3 regions of the Pseudarthrobacter sp. NS4 genome follow, and region 3 is predicted to be linked to each of the others. Evidence: riboswitches for the same ligand, from Rfam matches in the RefSeq annotation. Region 3 holds a riboswitch; each other region holds the start of a gene.
What was found. Region 3 has a riboswitch for cyclic di-AMP ahead of NXY83_RS04825 (C40 family peptidase). Riboswitches for the same ligand answer to the same signal wherever they lie in the genome.
Positions count from the first base shown of each region.

Region 1: it holds a riboswitch for cyclic di-AMP, as region 3 does, so the genes downstream of both, NXY83_RS04260 (hypothetical protein) here and NXY83_RS04825 (C40 family peptidase) in region 3, are expected to answer to the same signal.
Region 2: it holds a riboswitch for cyclic di-AMP, as region 3 does, so the genes downstream of both, NXY83_RS11090 (C40 family peptidase) here and NXY83_RS04825 (C40 family peptidase) in region 3, are expected to answer to the same signal.

Region 1 is NZ_CP103288.1:876,551-883,920, reverse strand. It holds partial or broken gene NXY83_RS20990 (DNA-binding response regulator) at 482-581, shown strand; cyclic di-AMP (ydaO/yuaA leader) riboswitch at 809-969, shown strand; gene NXY83_RS04260 (hypothetical protein) at 975-1,682, shown strand; gene NXY83_RS04255 (HAD-IA family hydrolase) at 1,780-2,460, opposite strand; partial or broken gene NXY83_RS04250 (VOC family protein) at 2,475-2,657, opposite strand; gene upp (uracil phosphoribosyltransferase) at 2,686-3,321, opposite strand; gene NXY83_RS04240 (phosphatase PAP2 family protein) at 3,334-4,140, opposite strand; gene tadA (tRNA adenosine(34) deaminase TadA) at 4,201-4,704, shown strand; gene NXY83_RS04230 (hypothetical protein) at 4,770-5,132, opposite strand; gene NXY83_RS04225 (glycosyltransferase family 4 protein) at 5,209-6,315, opposite strand; gene NXY83_RS04220 (6-pyruvoyl trahydropterin synthase family protein) at 6,319-6,714, opposite strand; gene NXY83_RS04215 (zinc-dependent alcohol dehydrogenase) at 6,718-7,370, opposite strand, start outside.
Region 2 is NZ_CP103288.1:2,350,433-2,357,802, forward strand. It holds gene NXY83_RS11050 (NUDIX domain-containing protein) at 1-175, opposite strand, end outside; gene NXY83_RS11055 (DUF1918 domain-containing protein) at 224-415, opposite strand; gene NXY83_RS11060 (metallophosphoesterase family protein) at 490-996, shown strand; gene NXY83_RS11065 (glucose 1-dehydrogenase) at 1,166-2,059, shown strand; gene NXY83_RS11070 (DUF1810 domain-containing protein) at 2,063-2,506, opposite strand; gene NXY83_RS11075 (DNA alkylation repair protein) at 2,564-3,091, opposite strand; gene NXY83_RS11080 (TraR/DksA family transcriptional regulator) at 3,088-3,444, opposite strand; gene NXY83_RS11085 (hypothetical protein) at 3,477-4,484, shown strand; cyclic di-AMP (ydaO/yuaA leader) riboswitch at 4,649-4,837, shown strand; gene NXY83_RS11090 (C40 family peptidase) at 4,841-5,713, shown strand; gene NXY83_RS11095 (protein adenylyltransferase SelO) at 5,833-7,308, opposite strand; gene NXY83_RS11100 (APC family permease) at 7,305-7,370, opposite strand, start outside.
Region 3 is NZ_CP103288.1:1,018,382-1,025,751, forward strand. It holds gene NXY83_RS04820 (M23 family metallopeptidase) at 1-643, shown strand, start outside; cyclic di-AMP (ydaO/yuaA leader) riboswitch at 772-952, shown strand; gene NXY83_RS04825 (C40 family peptidase) at 1,023-1,703, shown strand; gene NXY83_RS04830 (C40 family peptidase) at 1,863-2,636, shown strand; gene NXY83_RS04835 (HNH endonuclease) at 2,907-3,407, shown strand; gene mobA (molybdenum cofactor guanylyltransferase) at 3,462-4,124, shown strand; gene NXY83_RS04845 (DUF6457 domain-containing protein) at 4,140-4,433, shown strand; gene NXY83_RS04850 (molybdopterin molybdotransferase MoeA) at 4,430-5,809, shown strand; gene fdhD (formate dehydrogenase accessory sulfurtransferase FdhD) at 5,873-6,751, shown strand; gene NXY83_RS04860 (alpha-mannosidase) at 6,873-7,370, shown strand, end outside.

The DNA of each region.
Region 1 (7,370 bases), 140 kb from region 3:
TTCACATTGGAAGTGTGCAGCGTAACAATGGCAACTTGCAAGTAACAATGGACCGGGTCGTCCGCATGGTGAGACAAAATGCTCCATTGTGGTGCAGATCACGATTCTGGATGAGGCGAAAGAATAACGTTCGTTATCTGGTGGGAGCCTCTCATCCGCCCCTTTCCTGAAACTTTATTCGACATGTGGCCTTTTTTGCTCGCCCTTATTCAACTGAGTGCTCGATGCCAAAATGCCCGCACCTACAGGAGTACGTGTCCAGCGGCGCGCGGAGTTGGAAAAGAAAAATTTCCGCAGCAGCCCCGGAAATCTGTCGTAGCCGCCGGATGAACTCCTTCCAGAACCCCGCACCGGCCTTCCACAGCACGGATGGAGTGGGACAGCAAAAGCAGTACCAGCCCGGCCGGCCCGCTTGGGATTCACAGCCAGGAACACACGAAGCCCACAGCCCGGCTCAAACGAATGATCGGAGAGTCGTCCCATGGCCAGTTCGCACTCCGTGACCAACAACCTTCCCACGCCCTCCCACCCCGGACGGCTCCCCTATCCGTGCCCTGGCGGTGGACGACGAACCCGGGCTGGGCTTATCCATTCTGCAATCATCCTGAAAGAGAGGGCGGGCGGTAACGGTGGCATCACAGCCGGGCGGGCACCCACTTGGAGATGGCCGGCACCTTCTGCTCGATCGCGGGCAAGCCGACGCGCCGTCGTCGTGATCTCCGTTACCTAAATGTGACTTAAGTGCTGCACTCCTGTACCGTCGATTGGGTGCGGTTCCCGACGGGGCGCATATCCGGATGACGCCAAACTCTGCCACTTCCCGGATTCCGGTTGACCAAAGGCAGAGGCGGGGGACCCACCGTCCCGGGCACTGACTGCCCTTGGGGTTAAGCCAGCACGTGATCTTTCCGTGTGGCCGGATGCCCTCATCCGAACCCGACAGCTAACTCCGCAGGTGTGAGAGGCGATCCACCATGTTCAAATTCCCGGTAAAACCGCGCCCGAAAAACGGGTCAACAAGCAACGAGCGCCCTGAAGGCAAGAACTTCACAATGGGACAGCGCGCGGCAGTCCTCGCAGCGTCCTGTGCGCTGCTGGTAGGAGTAGGTGCCGCAGGCCAGGCCACCGAGTCGCTGACGACAGTTGCTTCCACCGAGCAGTCCTTAACGACAGATGCGCAGATGAGCATCGAGAAGAGCGAGATCCGCTCCAACCCGGCCGAGTCACCCGCTCCCGCCGGGATCGACGTTGTGCCCCAGGCTGCCGAGCCCGCTCCGGCGCCCGAGCCCGCTCCCGCACCCGAGCCTGCTCCGGCACCCGCCCCCGAACCCGCTCCGGCCCCGGCACCCGAACCTGCTCCCGTCGTCGCGGTTAATGATCCCGCCGGTGCCCAGGCCTACGCTGCCGGCCAACTGGCTTCCTATGGCTGGGCCCCGGACCAGATGCAGTGCCTGCAGACGCTGTGGACCAAGGAGTCGGACTGGACCACCACGGCCACCAACCCCAGCAGCGGCGCCTACGGCATCGTGCAGTCCCTGCCCGCAGAAAAGATGGCGAGCGCCGGAGCCGACTACCTCACCAACTACCGCACGCAGATCAACTGGGGACTGAACTACATCCAGGAGCGCTACCAGTCCCCGTGCGGCGCCCTGAACTTCCACTACGCCAACAACTGGTACTAAAGCCGGACAGGTTCCCGGCACCAGGTTCGGACTGACCTGTTGAAGTGGCCTGTTCTGTTGCGATGGCTGCGGAGGCGGCCGGGCAGGGTTGCGGACCTCAAAGCCGGAAAGAAATAACCGGCCGGCCCGGTCCGTCCGCATCCACTTCTGCGGTGATGCTGCTGTAGTCCGCGATGTGCAGCACGCCGTCCGGGAGCGGTCCGGTGTTCGGCCCCACCGCCACGGTGCGGATCCCCGCTGCCAGCCCGGCGGCAATGCCGGCGGGGGCATCCTCAAAGACCAGCGCCTCGGCGGGCTCTGCGCCCAGGAGGGCTGCGGCCTTCAGGTAGCCCTCCGGATCCGGCTTGCCCCGGCTCACCAGTTCGGCTGTCACTGCCGTAGCCGGCATCTGGAGTCCTGCAGCGGCCATCCGGATGTCGGCCAGCACGCGGTCGGCAGAGGTGACCAGGGCAACGACGTCCCCTGGCAAGGCAGCCAACAGCCGGGCCGCTCCGGGCAAGGCCAAAATGCCCTCCGTCCGGACACGCTCCATTGCGCCGAGTTCGGACGCCAGGGCAAACACGTCCGCACCGGCGGGCGCAAAGCGCCGGACGGTGTCGATGGCCTGTACACCGTGCGATGTTCTGAGGATCTCCTCGAAGTCCAGGCCGTAGCGCACCGCGAATTCGCTCCAGACCTGTTCCACCACTGCGGTGGAATCAACCAAGGTGCCGTCCATGTCGAAAAGGACGGCACGGCAGGTCAGGGTCTGTTGGGCAGTGGAGGCAGGCAGGCTCATGCCTCCATCCTGCCCTACCGGCCAGGGATGTACTGCACCGCCCATTTATTCCCGTCCGGGTCTGCGAAGTAGACAAAGTGGCCCCAGTCCTGCACATCCACGTCTCTGACGTCCACCCCGTTGTCCTTCAGGTGCTTATGGGCTGCCTGGATGTCGCTGACCACCAGCTGGAGGTTCGAGCCCGTTCCCGGCGGCGCCCCGCGGGGAATGCCGGCGTGGCCGCCCTTAGCCTGCGATGCCGTACAGGCGGTCGCCCGCGTCCCCGAGTCCGGGAACGATGTAGGACTTTTCGTTCAGCTTCTCGTCAATGGATGCCAGGACGATGGTCACGTTGGCGCCGGACAGTTCCTCTTCCAGCTTGGCCAGGCCTTCCGGCGCTGCCAGCAGGCAGATGCAGGTCACGTCCGATGCCCCGCGCTTGAACAGGAACTTGATGGCTTCGCGCAGGGTTCCACCGGTGGCCAGCATGGGGTCCAGGACGAAGATCTGCCGGTCCGTGAGGTTCTCGGGGAGGCGCTCTGCATAGGTGATGATGTCCAGCGTTTCCTCGTCCCGGGCCATCCCCAGGAATCCCACCTCAGCAGTGGGGACCAGTTTGGTCATCCCTTCGAGCATGCCCAAACCTGCGCGCAGGATAGGAACCACCAGCGGAGTGGGCTTGGTGAACGCGGTGCCCACGGTGGTGCTGACGGGGGTCTCGATGGTGACGGGTTGGGTGCGGACCTCACGGGTGGCCTCGTAGGCCAGGAGCGTCACCAGTTCCTCGGTCAGCTGCCGGAAAACCGGGGACGGAGTGTTTTTGTCCCGGAGAACGGTGAGCTTATGGGCGACCAGCGGGTGGTCCACAACGAGAGTGCGCATGCGACAAAACTATCATCCGGCATTATCCCTCCCGCGCTCTGTGTGGCCGCCGTCATGGTGCAGGGACTCAGCCACGACATCGCGCACCACCGGGTGCTCGAACGTGGGTGCAGGGCCGGCATGCTCCCGCCGTCGGGTCAGATGGAACAGCCGATGGGCGAGGATCACGATTCCCACCCAGGCGAGGCCCAGGAGCCAGCCGGCCATAACGTCGGTCAGCCAGTGGTGGCCCAGGAACACCCGGCTCAGGCCCATCGCAATGATGAAGACGACCCCTGCCGTGATGGCGGTAATCCGCGCCCAGAGCATCTGGAACTGCAGGAACATGATGTAGAGCAGCACGCCGATCACCACGGTGGTGTTCAGTGTGTGGCCGCTGGGGAAGGACGGTGAGGTCTCGTAGGGCGGGACCGCCTCCGTATGGTCCGGGCGGGTCCTGCCCACGAGCCGCTTGCCCATTGCGGTGGCCGTTGTCGATACCGCTGCCGCGCCCCCTACCAGGATGATGGGCCGCCACGTCCTGCTCAGGAAGGTGAGCCAGGCCGTGAGGAGGCTCGCCAGGACGGGCATACCGATGCCGCCGCCGACATTAGTGAAGCCGGTGACGAAGGCATCCGTTTCCGGGTTCCGCAATGACTGGAAATATTCGAGGGCGGGAATATCAAGGCTCGCCAGCCCTTCCTCGTCCACAACGTCGGAGTACACCTCGGTGCCCAGCATGGCAAGGGCAATCACCAGGGTCCCGCCGACGATCAAGGTCAGCCACAGGGCGGCATACGGCTTGATCCACTTGTCCACGCGGTCTCGGACCGTGCTCATTGTGCCTCCCGGCGGATGTGCGTCACGGGCTCTGGTGTCCTTCGAAACTATCATTGAGCCATGGTCTCCGCTGGAAAACACGACACGTGGATGGGGCTTGCCCTCGCAGAAGCCCGCCGTGCACTTGCTACAGAGGACGTGCCGATCGGCGCCGTGGTGTTGGGGCCCGACGGCGCCGTGCTGGGTTCCGGACGGAACCAGCGGGAAGAGCTTGGAGACCCCACCGCCCACGCCGAGGTGGTTGCGATCCGCCAGGCTGCGGAGCGGCTGCGGGAGCGTGCACTGCTCGGCGGCGGCCCGGCTGACGGCTGGCGGCTGTCCGACTGCACACTGGTGGTCACCCTGGAACCGTGCGCCATGTGTGCCGGAGCGATTGTCCTGGCGCGGATTCCCCGGGTGGTGTTTGGGGCCTGGGACGAGAAAGCCGGGGCCGCAGGCTCTGTGTTCGATGTCCTCCGCGAGCGCCGCCTTAACCACTGGGTAGAGGTTTACTCCGGGGTCCGGGAAGCCGAGTGCGCGGCGCTGCTGCGCGAATTTTTCGCCGGGCACCGCAGCAGGCTCTAGCTTCTGCAATCGCCCGGTCCGTCCGCCGACGCTGCCGCCCCCGCGGCTGGTGCAACCCGGCCGGGTCAGGCTGCCTGGGTGACTACGCCAAAGAGCTGTTCCGCACGGTGGATGAGGTGTTCGGGGACGTCTGCAGCAGTTCCCCAATTCCTGCCGCGGCCAAGGAAAACGGCGGTACCGCGCGGCACCACCACATCATCCACACCGCACTCCTGCATAAGTCGGGCGGCCCGAACATTGACGGGTTGGTTCGCGGAGTGGCCTTCGGCGTTCAGGTAGACGCACCAGTCACCGCGGATGACATCCTCCAACACGCCGCAAACCAGGCCTTCGAGGACCTCGGGATTGTATTCCAGAAGGTCAACACGGACCGCTTCAGCGTGCTCGGCCGGAATGATCAGTGCTGTGTAGTTCGTCGTGTTCACCATGATTATCTCCACCAGAGTTAACACCGGGTGGAGCCACGGTGTTCCCGCCTTCGCACCGGTTTCCGGTTCACAATGGCTACAGGTCAGGCACCCCGTCCCGCTGGCGCGCGGAAAGCGCCTCCAGAACTGTCTTCGCCGTCTGGTTCCAGCCCGGCAGCCTGTTCCGCGCTTCCGATGCTGCTTCCCGCCAGGCTTCCCTGGTTTCGGCATGGTCCAGCCAGTTGCGCAGTACATCGGCCAGCTTGGCCGGGCTCTGGGGGTGCCCCGGCAGAAGAGTTACAGCTACACCGGGAAGCCTGGGACCGCCGTCGTCATCTGTCAGCCCGGCCAGCCCCAATGCTTCCACGGCTCCTGTCCCCTCGCGCACCACCACCGGGATGGACCGGGCAAGCGACTCGGTGACCACCATTCCGAACGCCTCTGCCCGGGACACCAGGAGGCTCAGGTTTGCAGCATCCCACTCGCGTTCAAAGGCTTCACCAGTAAGCTCGCCGGTCAGCCTGATCCGATCCTCCAGTCCGTACGCCGCGACGGCAGTCCGCACCTTTCCCGCATACTCGGGGTCGGCCTGGTCCGAACCCACCAGCGCCGCCGTCCACTCCCGGTCCTGGATCTGTGACAGGGCTTCGACTGTCAGCAACTGGTCCTTCGTGGGCAGGAGCGCCGCGATGACGACGATGTGGGGCGGCTGGGAACCGGACGCTTCAGGAGCGTGATCAACGCCGGGCAGTGCAACCGCCATGCCGGAAAGGCCGTAACGCTCCCTGAGGACCGCGGCGCTGCTGCTGCTGGTGCAGATAATGCCGGAAGCAGCCCGAAGGGCCCGGGCCTCCCAGTCCAAGGGGCGGGGATCGGCACTCTCGGCAACAGTCATGTGGACCAGCACCCACGTTTCGCGCCCCGCCTTGGCGGCGTACTCCAGTTCGTCCGGGACGCCTACGGCCACCAGCCCGTCGACGATGACCACGGCTGGCTCCCGTCCTGGCTCCGGTTCCCAGCCACCCAGGAGCGTGCCCAGCCGGCGCCGCTCCTTAGCCGAGGCTTCGGGCCAGGATCCTTCAACTGCCAGCACCTCGACATCGGCACCGTGGGCCTTCAGCCCTTGGACCAGCCGGGCGTTGTAGGCGTTACCGCCCGAATTGTGGAGGATATTGCCGGGAACCAGCAGGCGGATGGGGCGCATGGCTTAGGCGGACAGGTCGAGCGAGTAGGTGGCCCAGGCGTCCGGGTTCTCGCGGAGGGTTACGTCGATACCCTCAAGGTCACGGCCGTCGTCGTCATTTTTGATCTTTTCTGCAACGGACTCGGCAATATACAGGGCAAGCGCCTCGGTGGTGCTGAGCTTGCCGGCAAAGTCCGGATGTTCGTCCAGGTTGCGGTAGTTCAGCCCGGCCAGCACTTCCTCGATCATCGTGCCGGCGGCGCCGATGTCGAGGACGATGGCGTGGTCATTGAGGGTACGACGGCGGAACGCCACCTCTGCCACGAAGGTTGCCCCGTGCAGGGCCTGGGCCGGGCCGAAGGCCTCGTGCGGAAGGCTGTGGGCGATCATGAAGTGGCGGCGGACGGTCAGGCTGAACATGGTTTACCTCGTGGATTGGGAGTCGGCGGGCGGTGAGTCCTGGTTGCTTTCAGGGTCCTGAGGGCTTCCAGCGTTTTTATGGTTCTTGGCGTCCTGGGGGTACTCGATGACGTGGCAGAGCGCCTCCAAAGTGCCGTGGGAAAGGCCCTGCACCACTTCGGGCAGCTCGTCGAACGGCGACGAGCCGGTGAGGAAGGCCTCGAAGACCGGATCAACCAGCAGGGATACGGCAAGATCGAGGCGGTCTGCGTTGGTCCGGCGGTGGCGGCGGGCGCGCGCAACCACCCCTACCTGGCTGGCCCTGATGGAGAGGCGCCGAGCGTGGAAGTCCTCCCCCAGCGGCAGAGTGACCTCACGGTTGGCGTACCAGGACATCTCGATGACGTCCCCTTCGTCGCCGACCAGCTGCAGGCTGCGTTTCAGGCCCTCCTGTGATGCGGAGCAGTGGAAGACGATGTCGCAGTCGGCCAGGGCCTCATCCGGTTGGGCGAAGTCCACGCCCAACGTGTCCGCCAGCTGTTTCCTGCCGGGGTCCAGGTCCACGAGCTGCAGGCGGCCTAACGGAAAGGTGCGCAGGAGCGTAGCCACCATGCCACCCACCAGGCCAGCACCTACTACTGCTACCCGGTCCCCCAGGCGGGGTCCAGCCTCCCAGA
Region 2 (7,370 bases), 1.3 Mb from region 3:
CTGCGCGGTGCTGCAGAAGCACGCCCTTGGACGGATCGTACGCAAGCACGCCGGCGGCTCCGAACCGGCCCCAGTAACGGCCGCGCTCCCCGTCCACCCAGGCGTCGCCGGGGTCCCGGGGACCGGTGCGGACGGGCGGGGTGGAGGACGCTGCGGAAGCCAGTGAATGATCCATCAATCCAGTCTGACAGGTGCGCCAGGCCCAGCCCAGCTCCGCCTGCGGTCAGCTGCCGCGCCCGCGTTCGACGGCGAAATCGCCGCCGGGATACATGATGGTTTCGTGCCCGTCGTCAAAGCGGACCAGATAGGGCGGTGTCCCGCCCTGGCCACGCACTTCCAGGATCACCCCGTGACGGTCCGTGGAACCGACAGTCCTCCCGTGGACGATGATGCGGTCGCCCTGCGCTGCCTCCATGGCAATCACCTCCCAGCCCCCAGATTACGCGGCCGCGGCGGGCCGGAACAGGCCCTGTGTGGAAGGATTTCCTTATGCCGTTGAACCTCCTCCTGGTTGCCGATACCCACGTTCCCAAGCGGGCCAGGGACCTTCCAGCCCAGGTATGGTCCGCCGTCGAACGCGCTGATGTTGTCTTCCACGCCGGCGACTGGGTGGAGGCAGCCTTGCTGGACCGGTTCGAGCAGCGAAGCCGCGCCCTGGTGGGCGTCTACGGGAACAACGACGGGCCGGATCTCCGCAGCCGCCTCCCCGAAACGGCTCACGTCACCCTGGAGGGCGTCCGTTTTGCCATGGTGCACGAGACCGGGCAGGCAAAGGGGCGGGAGCTGCGCTGCGAGGCGATTTACCCGGAAGCCGATGTCCTGGTCTTCGGGCACAGCCACATCCCTTGGGACACAACGTCCCCTGGGGGCCTGAGGCTCCTGAACCCCGGCTCCCCCACCGACCGGAGGCGGCAGCCGGCCTGCACGTACATCACGGCAAGTGTCGACGACGGTCGGCTGACGGAGGTGCGCCTGGTGGAAGTCCAGCGGGGATAGCAGTCGGTGGAAGGCGGGGCTGCTTGGCACGTGCATGCCGCATTGCCTAGGCTAGGAACGGTAAGCATGCTTAGCTTTATGGCATGAGCCATTGCTGCGGCTTCACCGGACTGAGTTTTCCGGCTTGGTACCGGCCCGTGTTCCAGCCCTATCCATCAGGAGGACCACCATGACAGACCAGTACACCTTCCGTAACCCCGTCACTGCCTACGAGCACATCTCTCCCCCTGAGCAGCACCAGCCCGAGCCCGGCCTGGACGCAGACCTGACGCCCAAGGCGGATCTCGGCGAGGAGACCTATCGCGGCACCGGCCGGCTGGAGGGCCGGAAGGCAATCGTCACCGGGGCTGACTCCGGAATCGGTGCAGCGGCTGCCATCGCCTTCGCACGGGAGGGGGCCGACGTCGTGCTGTCCTACCTGCCGCAGGAGGAAGAGGACGCAGCCCGGATTGCCGGAATTATCGAAGCCGCAGGCCGCAAGGCCGTCAAGGTTCCCGGCGACCTCAAGGACCCCGCAGTCTGCCGTGACCTGGTGGACACCGCAGTGGCCGTCCTCGGCGGCGTGGACATCCTGGTCAACAATGCAGGCAAGCAGGTGGCCCAGGAGGAACTCACCGCCATCAGCGACGAGCAGTTCGACCACACGCTGAAGACCAATGTGTATGCGATGTTCTGGTTGACCAAAGCCGCACTCCCGCATATGCCGGCGGGCTCCACGATCATCAACACGACGTCAGTCCAGGCCTACAACCCGTCACCGACGCTCGTGGACTACGCCACCACCAAGGGCAGCATCAACAACTTCACCAAAGGCCTGGCGCAGCAGCTCGCGCCCAAGGGAATCCGGGTCAACGCCGTCGCGCCCGGCCCCATCTGGACGCCGTTGCAGGTCAGCAGCGGCCAGCCCAAGGAGGAACTGCCGGAGTTCGGGCAGTCCACTCCCCTGGGCCGTGCAGGCCAACCCGCGGAGCTTGCCCCCGCATACGTGTTCCTGGCTTCGCCCGAGTCCAGCTATGTGGTGGGTGAGACCCTGAACGTCAACGGCGGCAGCCCGACGCCGTAGCGGCTACGCTCCGTCCTGTTCGGCCAGCAGCGCGTCGGTGGCTTCGTCCGGCTCGCCGTCAAAGAACTGTGCCAGGACTGTTTTGAACACGGTTTCGCCGGGCGCGGCGCGGAGGAAAAGGGTCATGGACGACTGCAATTTGCGGGCGTCGATGCCGCCCAGGATATCCTCCGCGGAGCGCCCGGCATGGGTGGTGAGTGCCTGGGCGCACTCGAGCAGGCGCGGGCCCAGAACGTCGTGCTCAAGGTACGCGCGCGCTTCATCCAGGGAGCTGATCGCGTATTTGCGGGACGTGGCACTGTGTCCCAGGCCTGCGATCTGCGGAAAGATAAACCACATCCAGTGGCCGGCCTTGTTGCCGAGCTGCAGTTCGGCAAGGGCCTGCCCGTATGTCCCGCCGCTGTCCTGTGCCGACACGAATCGTTCGAGGTCATGGGGCTCGTTCATGTTGTCTCCTTTTCGGGGGTACTTGCATTTATCGCGGCGACCGGATGCGGCTCCTGCTCAGGGTAACGAGTGCCCGGCCGCTTCCGCTGCAAGAGCCAGCCGGTTGTCCGGATCCTGCCTCCACCTGGCCAGGACCGCATCCGCCCGCTGCCGGTCCCGTCCTGACAGCCCGGCGAGCAGCGGCACCACCACGTCCGCCGCCAGGGGTTGGGCCAGCTCCGGGGTCAGCGCCGAGCGGAGGAAGCCTTCGATCCGCGTCAGGTCCGAATGCCGCAGCAGGCCAACCTTCGACTGGAGCAGCACCACGGCCGCGAGCCGCCGCTCGAATACGGGCTTGGCGCCCGGCTTTGGCTGGCCCCAGAGGGCGGAGGCGAGCAGGACCACGCCGTCATGGTCCAGGTCCTTGAACTTCCGGAGCGCATCGCGGACGGTTCCCCGGACCGCGCCCACCGAGGAGCCATAGGAGGCAAGGACCCCGCCCAGCCGGCTGCCGACGTCGTCCGCCCGGTACCAGGCGCCTTCGTTCTGCAGCGTACGGTCAATGAATTCGGCTGCCACGGCGACCATATCCGGGCTGCCGGTCAATGCCGGCCTGCTGAAGCGTGGTTGATGCAAAACGGTGTCCAGGGCCTGGCCTCCAAACGGCCCTCGGCGATGGGCTCGCCGCAAACGGCGCAGGTACCGTAGGTCCCGGCGGCAATCCGGGCAAGGGCCGCTTCCACCTGGTCCAGGCCGGCTGTGCTCTGCTGCAGCAGCGCCGAAGCCTGTGAAAGTTCGAAGGCGATCGTGGAGCCCTCCGGATCATGCTCGTCGTCCACATTCGAGTCCTGGCGGGCCGCATTGGCTGAGGCGATGTCCGCGCGCAGGGCCGGTAGCAGGGCCACCTTCCGTTTCCGCTCCTCTTCGAGCAGGATCCGGAACCGTTCGATATCAGGCATGTGAAAAGCCTAGCGCGCCCTAGACTTGCTGCATGGGCCGGAAGGGTGCACCAGCAGGAAGCACTGTTTTCCGTCCGCCTCTCCGCCGGTTGCGGTTCCTTGCAGCAGCGGCAGCCCTGGCGGCGGTGCCGGCAACGTCAGCGTGTACAGCCTCCCCTGCGCCACCGGACCCAGGCGTGGCAGCCCCTTCCGGACCGGCAGCCGTGTCAGAGGCGGCAGCAACGCCAAGGCCGGAAGAGGGGCCGGTAACTGTCGAGGTTAACCAGTCGCGGGACCAGTACGGAAAGCCGGAGATCCAGCTGCAGTTCACCAATTCGTCAGGCAATCCGGTGACGGTGAGCATGGCAGAGCTTGCATCTCCCCTGTTTCAGGGGGCAATCCGCTGGGAGCCTGCCGGAGGCGGCATCGAACTGCCGCCCCGCCAGCCCAAGAGCCTGCCGGCAGCGCTTCCGGAACCCAGGTGCGGCGGCCCGGTGGGCTCCCCACCCGGGGAGGAGGCCACCGCTACCCTGCTCCTTGCGGCGCCCGGCCACTCCCAAGCCAGGCCAGTGACCGTCAACGCAGGGGACCCTTTCGGCGTGCTCCAACGCAACAACACCGAACTCTGCCTCACGGCAGCGGCGGCCGCCGTGGCAGACATCGCCCTGCGCACCCAACTTGAGGTGGCGCAGGACTCCCGCACCGCCGTCGTCCGGCTTGTGGTAACACCCCGGCCAGCAGCGGACGGGAACAGGCCAGGTGAGGCAGCGGACTCCCTGACCATCAGGAGCGTGGACGGCACTCCCCTCCTGGCCGAGGTGCCCGGGGATCCGTGGCCCACGAACATCACCGTCAAGCCGGGCGATGGGTCAGCTCAATGGCCGCTCCGCATCCGCCCGGCACGGTGCGATCCGCATGCCATTGCGGAGGACAAGGTGGGAACCTTGCTGCCTCTCCACATCGTCGTCGGCCCCTTGGACGGCCGGGTGAAGATCGCCGCCGATCCCTTGTTGCGTGCGGAACTTTATGACTTTGTTACGTCCGCCTGCGCCGCGGGGTAAGAGGCCGTATCAGCCGAGGTCAGCGGCGTATGGTCACGGACTATCAAGACGATTGCTTTATCCGATAGAAGGACCTCGCATGTTATCCAAATGTGACAATAGGCGTCCGGGCGGGATAAGGTCTTCACGTGTCCCTCCCAAGCGGGACATTCCCCTCAGCATGCCGAGCCCTGCCGCTGAACCGGGATTCAATCGTTTCCAGTTGGCAGGGACGGGGGAACCAAGTTTCCGCGGCTTCACTGAAGTCTTGGGGTTAAGTCGATAGCGCCTCCTTTCGTTATGGGGTTGCTTTCGGCCGGGTATCTCCAACCCGAACCCGACAGCTCACCCCGCAGGCATGGGAGAGGCGATCAACCGTGTCAAAAAATTCCACCACCGCCCGTCACCGTGCGACTCCGGCCCGCTCAATCGTGCTTCAGGGACTGGCTGTTTCGGCCAAGTCCCAGGCCCGGACGATCGGCCGCCCGGCCCTCGCAGTTGCCGCCGCATCCGGCATTGCGTTCGGCGTCGGAGCTCCGGCCCACGCTGGCGTGACCGGCCCGGACACCAACGAGACCACTAACGTCCAGGCACACTCGGCACCCGCCGCAGCAGTTGCAGCCCCCGCAGCAGCAGCCAACGTCCACACCGTCGTTTCCGGTGACACCCTGGGCGCCATCTCGGCAGCTCACGGCGTCAGCCTGAACGACGTCCTGGCCGCCAACGGACTGGGTGTCTCCACGATCATCTACCCGGGCGACCAGATCAGCATCCCGGGCGCCGGATACGCTGCACCCGCAGCCGCCCCGGCCGCAGCTGCTCCGGCTCCCGTCCAGGCCGCAGCCGCTCCTGCGAACACCGGAATGAACATCTCATACGCCTCCACCGCAGCTGCCCCGGCCCCGGCCCCTGCCCCGGCTCCCGCTCCCGCAGCAACCGGCACGGGCACCGGCGCCGCCATCCTGGCGAACGCCTATGGCCAGCTCGGCGTCAGCCAGGACTGCACCGCAATGGTGGAGAAGGCTCTCCGCAACGTGGGCAAGTCCGTTGGAGACCTGGCCCCGGGCCAGTTCTACCAGTACGGCTCCGTGGTGGGCACCCCGGCCCCCGGTGACCTGGTAATCACCGCCGGCCACGTGGGCGTCTACGCCGGCGACGGCCAGGTAGTCAGCGGTGGCGTTGACGGATTCAAGACCGAGGTTCACTCCATCAGCTGGCTCGGTGGCGCTTCCTTCGTCCGCGTAGCGTAGGCACCGCTCGCACAGCAAAGCAACGCAGACATAAGGGCGGCAGCCGGGTAGTCCCGGCTGCCGCCCTTATTGGTTCCCGGCCTGCTGCGCCTGCAACCTCCTGCTCGCAGGCCTGCCGGCTAGGTGCCGCAGAACGTCATGTAGGTTCCGAAATCTTCCGGTGCGCCTTCCGCATACCGTTCGAGTCCGGGACGCTCGCTGTAAGGAGCGCTGACGGCTTCAAGCAGCCGGGTCACCGGGTCCAGGTCGCCCCCTGTGGCGGCCGCGAGTGCTTCCTCCACCAGGTGGTTGCGCGGGATGTACACCGGGTTGACCCTGTCCATCAGGTCCGGATCCGGGTTCGTTGCCAGCCAGCGCCCGGCCCAGGCATCGAATGCTGCGAGGTCCAGCACCATGCCGCGGGCGGGCCGGACGTTTCCACGGGCGGCGCCGCCGAGGTTCCGGAAAAACTGCGTGTAGTCAACGGGTCCGTCCTTCAGCAGCGCAATGACGCCGTCCACCAGTTCCGATGTGGTTTCGTCCTCCGGGCTTCCGGCCGGGCTTTCCGGCAGGCCCAGCTTGGTTTTCATTCCGCTGAACCATGCATTGCTGTATTGCTTCCGGAATTCCCCCAGTGCTTCCACTGCCGGGGCAACGGCCTGCTCCTGGTCCTCGTGGATGAGCGGCAGCATCGCTTCAGCAAGGCGGGCAAGGTTCCACTCGGCCACTACCGGCTGGTTGGCGTAGGCATACCGTCCGCCCACGTCAATGGAGCTGTAGACGGCGGCTGGATTAAAGGCGTCCATAAAGGCGCACGGGCCGTAGTCGATGGTTTCGCCGGAGATGGTCACATTGTCCGTGTTCATCACACCGTGAACAAAGCCCACCAGCATCCACTGCGCCACCAGCGAGGCCTGGGCGGACACCACCGAACTGAACAGCGCCAGGTACGGATTCTCAGCTTCTGCCGCAGCAGGGTGGTGCCGGGCGATGGCGTGATCCGCCAGCCGGCGCAGAAGGTCGATGTTGTCCGTTGCCCGCGCATATTGGAAACTGCCCACGCGCAAGTGGCTGCTGGCAACGCGGGCCAGGACGGCGCCGGGCAGCATCTCGTCCCGGCGCACGGGCCGCCCTGTGGCCACCACCGCCAGGGACCGCGTGGTGGGAATGCCCAGCGCGTGCATCGCCTCGCTCACCACGTATTCCCGGAGCATCGGCCCGACGACGGCACGTCCGTCTCCTGCCCGTGCGAAGGGTGTGCGCCCCGAGCCCTTGAGGTGGACGTCCCGCAGCCGGCCGTTGGCGTCAGCAATCTCGCCCAGAAGAAGGGCCCGTCCATCCCCGAGCAGGGGCGAGTAGCCTCCGAACTGGTGGCCGGCATAGGCCTGGGCTACGGGCGTGGCCCCCTCCGGGACATGGTTGCCCAGGAGGAGCCGAATACCCTCTGGGCTCCGCAGGTAGCCCGGGTCGAGTCCCAGCTCATGTGCGAGCGCTTCATTGAAGACCAGGAGCTTCGGTTCGGGAGCTTCCTCGGCCTGCCAGGGAACTGCCATTTCCGCCAGTTCCCTCGCGAAACGGCCGTCAAATGTAACCGTTGATTCTGCAGCGGCAGTCATGGATTAACCCTATCGTTGTCGTTGGTTCTGCGGTTGATCAGCCAGGTAATAAGCCACAGGAT
Region 3 (7,370 bases):
GATCGCGCTTGCGGCCACAGGCCTGGTGCTGACCGTGACTGTTCCGGCCACCAGTCCGGTCATGGCCACCGACACCGGTGCCACACCCGTCGCTGCCTTCGCCGCCACCCCGCAGCCGGCCATCTCTGCCGAGCCGGGAGCGCAGATTGACTTCAGCCGGTCAGCCGTTGTCACGCAGGCTGACCCGGACGGTAAACTCAAACAACTCCTGAGCGCGCAATCAGCCGGTGCGGTCTCCCGTGCCGCTTCCGCTGGAAGCCTTGGCGCCCCGCTGGCCACCCTTTCCACGGCATCGCCGTTCGGCTACCGCATCAGCCCCATCACCGGCGGCTCCGGTGACTTCCACCGCGGGCAGGATTACGTGGCCCAGTGCGGCACGTCCGTCCTCGCTGCTGCCACCGGCACCGTGACGTTCGTTGGCTGGCATCAGTACGGCGGCGGAAACCGCGTCGTTGTGGACCACGGCAACGGCCTGGAGACCACCTACAACCACCTGTCATCGTTCAGCGTCAAGGAAGGCCAGACGGTCTCGCGCGGCGACGTCCTGGCGCTCAGCGGCACCACCGGAGCCTCTACCGGCTGCCACCTCCATTTCGAGGTCCAGATCAACGGCGAAGTTGTCGATCCCACAGGGTGGCTTTAGTCAAATGATGGTCATCTCTCAAATCGTCGTGACCAGCCGTGACCTGAATGTGACATTCACGCAAAACTGCTGTACCGTCTAACTCGCGTCAACTTTTCCGAAGTTGACGCTCTTGTGCGGATTGCCTAACTCTGCCACCGCTCAAGGTCCGTTCGCATTTCATCGTCTGGCAGGGGCGGGGGAACCAATTTTGGTCTTCGTTTCTGAAGGCCTTGGGGTTAAGTCGCAAAGCTTCCTTTGGAAGCCGCGCGGCCGGGTGACTCCCATCCGAATCCGACAGCTCACCTCGCAGGCATTGGGAGAGGCTACCTTCGTGTCTTCACGCCATAATTCTGCGCGCCACCGTGCGCAAACGGTTCGTACCAACCCTTTGGACGCAATGTCCAAGGCTGTTAGTGCCAATGCCGGGACAGTAGGTCGCCAGGCTGCCGTTGTCGCAGCCGCATCCGGCCTTGTCCTTGGCATGGGACTGCCGGCCAACGCGGCGGACACGGCTGGTGTCTCCGCTTCCACCGAGTCGGGTTCCGCACAGACTGCCCTGGCCGTCACCGCAGCGCCCACCGCCACCGTTTCCTTCGAGCGCCCCGTGGTGAAGACCACCGCTGCTCCGAAGATCGAGCCGGTCCGCACGCAGTCCACTGCCGCTGCCACCCGCGACGGTTCCACGGCCACCACCGTGTCCACCGCTTCCACCGCGGAAAAGGCAGTAGAGGCCGTTAGCTCTGCAGCTACCTCAGGCATCGCAGCCATCGCTTACACGGGCATCGGCCGCCCCTATGTCTGGGGCGGCACCAGCCCCAACGGCTGGGACTGCTCGGGCTTCACCCAGTGGGTTTACGCCCAGGCCGGCATCAGCATCCCGCGCGTCAACGCCTGGACGGCCATGACCCCTACCTCCACCCCCAAGCCGGGTGACCTGGTCATGCAGAACGGCGGAGCCCACGTCGGAATTTACGTCGGTAACGGCATGATGGTCAGCGCGCTCAACCCCTCCCAGGGCACGCTGCTTCACTCTGTGGCCGCCACCGGATCCTCCTCCTTCTACACCATGGGCAACTAATAGTTCTTGGGGCTTCGGCCCCAGGAACTATTTCTTTGCCTGCGCTTTTCGCTAAATCACCACATCCCCGTTCGGAACCCGCCGACATACCCCCAAGATGCCGGCGCGTCCAAAACTCTCGGCTGCCCACAGGCCCGAGGAAAACGAAAGAGAGAACTGATGACTACTCGTGCTACCGCACGGCACCGCGCCGAGGTCACCAAAACCAACTCAATCGCTGTCATTGCCAAGGCTGTCGGCGAGAACGCCGGCGGCGTAGGCCGCCAGGCCGCGGTAATCGCCGCCGCCTCGGGCCTGGTCCTGACCAGTGGCATCGCAGCCAACGCTGCCGACGCCAACGTCCAGCGGGACTCCGCACCGGCTTCCACACTGGAAGTTGAGTCCGCGATCGAGGCTCCGATTTCTGCGGCATCCACCATTGCCATCACCTTCGAAAAGCCTGCCGTGACCACTACGCCGGCTCCTGTTATCGAAGAACCGGCACCTGTTGAGGTCAAGGAGGCCGAGCCGGCTCCCGCCGTTGCCCAGCCTGCTGCAGCTCCCAAGGTGACCGCCAAGGTTTCCACCGCCGCAGCCCCCGCTGCCGCTCCTGCTGCTTCCGCCAGCGGCAAGGGTGCAGCCATCCTGTCCGCTGCCTACGCCCAGCTGGGCGTTATGCAGGACTGCACCATGCTGGTCACCAACTCCCTGGCCGCCGTGGGCATCAACTTCCACGACTGGCCCGCAGGCTACCTCTCCCTGGGCCGCACGGTGAGCGCTGCCGAGGCTCAGCCGGGCGACCTGATCTACTACGCTGACGGTGGCGCCGGTATGGCGCACATCGCTGTCTACGCCGGCAACGGCCAGGCTGTGCACGGCGGGTACAACGGCAACCAGACCGTGGTCTTCAGCGCCAATGTTGGCTCCGGCCCGGTGTTCATCCGCGTGAACTAATGTGCCCTTGGGACACCGGACTGCTGTCCGGCTGAACTGACGGAACCAAAGGACTCCTGCCTCATCGCAGGGGTCCTTTTCGTTTAATGGAGCTTGGACACGCGGCCGGCGGCCGCCTCCCGCCCGAATTGATGCGCAAGAGCGCACCAGCCGGATTACCCGATAGTGCACTTCTTTGTTTACTCTTGTGGTGTCGATCCATAGCCCGGACATGCCGAGGGCAGCCGGCCCTCGTGCCCCTGACGGGTGCGGCCGTGAAGAGGTACGTGCATGCGCACTCTCGTTCTGAATGCTGGATATGAACCGCTGGCGGTTATCACTTTCCGCCGGGCGCTGGTGCTTGTGCTCACAGGCAAGGCGAGCGTGGTGGCCGAAGGGGACGATCCCGTGGTGGGTCCCCAGGAAATCCTGGGCCGCCCGTCCGTGATTCTCCTGAACCGCTACATCCGTCCCAGATACAACCAGGCCACAGCCGTCAGCCGGCGGGGGGTGCTGAGACGCGACGGGCACAAATGCGCGTATTGCGGTAAAGCGGCGCACACCATCGACCACGTGCATCCCAAGTCCCGCGGCGGTGCTGATTCATGGGAGAACCTCGTGGCAGCCTGCCTTCGCTGCAACAACGTCAAAGGCGACCATACCCCGGCTGAAATGGGCTGGAAACTGCGGTTCGTACCGGAGCCTCCACGCGGCGCCATCTGGCAAATCAAGGAACTGGAAAAGCCCACGCCAGCGTGGGATCCGTTCCTGTTGCCCGAACGCGCTGCCTGACGTACCCGCTGTACGGCCGGCCAGCCACGTCCGGGGAGCCGGTAGGCTGGGACAGTGGAAGAGAGCGCCCCGTACTTTGATGCCTTGATCCTGGCCGGAGGCCGGTCCTCGCGGCTCGGTGGTGTGCCGAAACAGAACCTGGTGTACCACGGCGCTACCCTCCTGCAGCGGGCCCTTGCCGCCGCTTCAGGTGCCGGTCGCGTCGTGGTGGTGGGGCCCGACCCCGGACGCCTGCCGCAGGGCGTCCTCTCCTGTCGGGAGAAGCCGGAATTTGCAGGGCCTGCTGCTGCCATTGCGGCCGGACTCGAAACCCTGAAGCCTGATGGGGGAGGTGCTGAATACACGCTGGTGCTGGCCTGCGACATGCCCCTGGTGTCCGACGCTGTCAAGGCCCTGCGCTCGGAGCTGCTGTCTGGGAAAAGCATGGAAGCAGACGCGATTCTGGCCCGGACGGATGACGGAACTCCGGAGGGCAGGATCCAGCCGCTGGCCGGCCTTTATCGCACAGCCGGGCTAAATAAAGCCGTGCGGGATCTTGCAGCCAAGGGGGGCTTAATCAACGGCTCTGTCCGGTCGCTCCTTGCTAGTCTGGACGTGCGGCTTGTCACCGTCCCTGATGCGTCCACAGCAGACGTGGATACCTGGGACGATGCCTCCGCACTAGGGATTGCCGCCGGCAACCAGGACACCGCACCTGGCCGGCGCGGCCGCAGTTAACTTGGGAGGCAGTTCGTGAAGAGCCAGGATGAAACGCTGGAGGAATGGTGCAGGTCCCTGCTTCAGGCCTATGAACTTGAGGACGTCCAGGTGGATGTCAACGCCATCCTCTCGCTCGCCGGCGTAGCCGCCCATTCCGTGGTCCGCCCCGCTGCTCCGCTCACCACCTTCATTGCAGGTTTTGCCGCCGGCCTTGCCTCGGGAGCGGACCGGACGGCGGACGCCGCCTCCATGGACGCGGCCCTGGCCGTGGCCCGCAGCCTGGCGGCTGACTACGATGCTGAAGCCGCCGGGACTCCCGGCGAATGACCGGGGAATCCCAGGAAGAAACCGGCAAGCCCGAAGGGCAGGAAGCACCGCATCACCTCGCCCACACCTGGGAAGAAGCCCGGCAGGCGGCCTTCGACGCCGCCACGCCTATTCCTGCCGGGCCCGTGGCGCTGGAGCTGGCCCTTGGCCGCCGCCTGGACCAGGACATCGTGGCTCTCCAGGACATGCCGCACTACGCGTCTTCAGCGATGGACGGATGGGCTGTGAACGGAACCGATCCGTGGATCCCGGTGGAGCCGGGGACCAGGCTGGCGCCGCACCAGGCCAGTCCCATTGTGACGGGCGGCCTCGTTCCTCCCGGCGCCAAGGCCGTACTCCGCAGTGAGAGCGCCGTCATGGAAAAGGACGACGACGGGCTGCCCGTCCTGGCGGCCGGCGGAACCGCCCGTCCGGGCGAACCGCGCAATGGCCAGCACATCCGGAAGGCGGGGGAGGAAGCCCGGGAAGGGGACATCCTGGTCAAGGCTGGCGTGGAGCTGAATCCGGCGCATCTGGCACTCGCTGCCCTGGCCGGCCACGACGAGTTGCGCGTCCAGGGCAAGCCCCTTGTGCGGCTGCTGCTGACCGGTTCCGAGGTGGTGGCGCACGGGCTCCCGGTCCCGGGCCAGGTGCGTGACACGTTCGGTCCCCAGTTGCCGGCAGTCGTCACGATGCTCGGCGGCATCGCCGGCGGACAGCAGAAAATCGGAGATTCCTATCCGGAATGGCTCGCCGCCCTGGAGGACGTGGTTCCGGAGGTGCCCGGTGCGCCTGACCTGCCCGCCGACGTCGTCATCACCACAGGCGGGACGGGGCGCTCCGGCACGGACCACCTGCGCCGCGCAGTTGCTGAGCTGGGCGGGCGGCTGATCATCGACGGCGTGGCGATGCGTCCCGGGCATCCGGCTGTCCTGGCTGAGTTGCCGGACGGCCGCTTTGTGCTGGGCCTGCCGGGCAATCCGCTCGCGGCAATGATGGCGCTGTCCACCGTGGGCGCCCCGCTGCTGGCCGCACTGGGCCACGGTCCGATGCCAGCGGTGCAGGATGTGCCGTGCGGAACCGTGATCGACCCCGAGCCGGGCCGCACCCGGCTGATGCCCTTCAGTCTCCTGTATGGCATGGCCTCGCCAGCGCAGCATACGGGACCGGGCATGATGCGGGGACTCGCCTCCGCCGACGGCGTCATGGTGGTGCCGCCGCACGGGGTGCAGTTGGGTGAGGCAGTGCCTGCCTTCGCTTTACCCTGGTCTGCTCCCATTCCCGGGCCTGCAGAAGCCCCGGCCAAGGCAAAGCCCCGGAGCGGCGGCCGGACTGCCCGGACTGCTGCCAAGCCCGCCCCGGACGGCCCGGTGGACTGGAGCGCCCTCCTTGGTTGAACCCTCGGTGCCTGCCGGCTCCCCGCGGTGTCATGATGGAGTTATGGAAAGGCAGGGTGGGACATGGGACGCGTAACCCAGCGCCGCAAGGTGCATAAGTATGTGCTGGACGGTTCACAGAATGCCCTCGAGTTCCCGGTGCGGTACCGGGAGGACGTCCTGGCTGTGGAGGAACCGCTGGAGATCCGTTTGGGCCGGCTCTCCTTCTCCGTCACCATGCGGACTCCTGGCGACGACTTTGACCTGGTGGCCGGGTTCCTGGTGTCCGAGGGCGTTATCTGGACCGCAGAACAGCTCGTTTCGCTGCGGTTCTGTGCCGGCGAAGACGAAAACGGGGTCCAGACATTCAACGTGGTGGAGGCGCAGCTGCGGCCGGACGTCCCGCTCCCCGCCACCGGGCGCAATGTCTATACGTCCAGTTCCTGCGGCATTTGCGGGACGGATTCGATCGAGGCGGTGGAGAAATCCTCGCACTACAGCCCGCAGTCCGATCCTGTGACGGTGGATGCCCAGGTCCTTGCCTCACTTCCTGCACTGCTCCGCCAGTCCCAGCGCGTCTTCGACGAGACCGGGGGAGTGCACGCGGCCGGGCTGTTCAAGGTAAAGGACGACGGCGGTGTGGAGCTTCTCTGCCTCCGCGAGGACGTGGGGCGGCACAACGCGGTGGACAAGGTGGTGGGCTGGGCACTGCGCGAAGGACTCCTCCCGCTGCGGGGAACGGTTCTGCAGGTATCGGGCAGGGCATCCTTCGAGCTGGTGCAGAAAGCCGCCCTGGCAGGCATTCCCGTGCTGGCCGCCGTCAGCGCGCCCTCCAGCCTGGCCGTTGAACTAGCCGAAGCAAGCGGAGTGACCCTGGCAGGCTTCAGCCGCGGTACCAGCCTGAATATCTATGCCGGCGATGAGCGCATCGCCAGGCCTGTGGTCAACATGCCACCCGCCTGAGCTTTCGCCGTGGGGTTTCGCGCGCGTTCCGCGGAGGGGTTGGTTATCAGGCTACTAGCGGGTAGATTTGTCCATCGAATGGACACGTTGGTCCAGCTGCAAACTCATAAGAAGGCCTACATTGCATGACGACCGCCGGATCACGGAAGTCCGCCTGGAAAGGTTTGTGCGTGAGCGCATCATCCCTGCCATCTACAGCCGGACCCTTCCCCTCTCCCTGAGCAGCTGGGACGTCCCCGACGAACCGGTCCCCGCGCTGGAGGCAATGCGCCAGGAATTCCAGCCGCAGGAACATGGCGCACCCTGGGGAAAGCCCTGGGGGACCAAGTGGCTTCACCTTCGGGGCGAAGTCCCCGAATCGTGGGGCACCGCGCCGGATACCACGGTGGAGGTGGTGGTGGACATTGGCTTCACCATCGAAACCCCGGGCTTCCAGTGCGAGGGCATTGCCTGGCGCCCGGACGGCACCATCATCAAGGCCGTCTCCCCGCGGAACCGGTACATCCCGTTGAAGCTGCTGGGTGGCGGCATGGCGGTGGACTTCTACGTCGAAGCCGCCGCCAACCCCGATGTTGCCCAGGGCTGGACCTTCGCCGCTACGCCGTATGGGGACAAATCA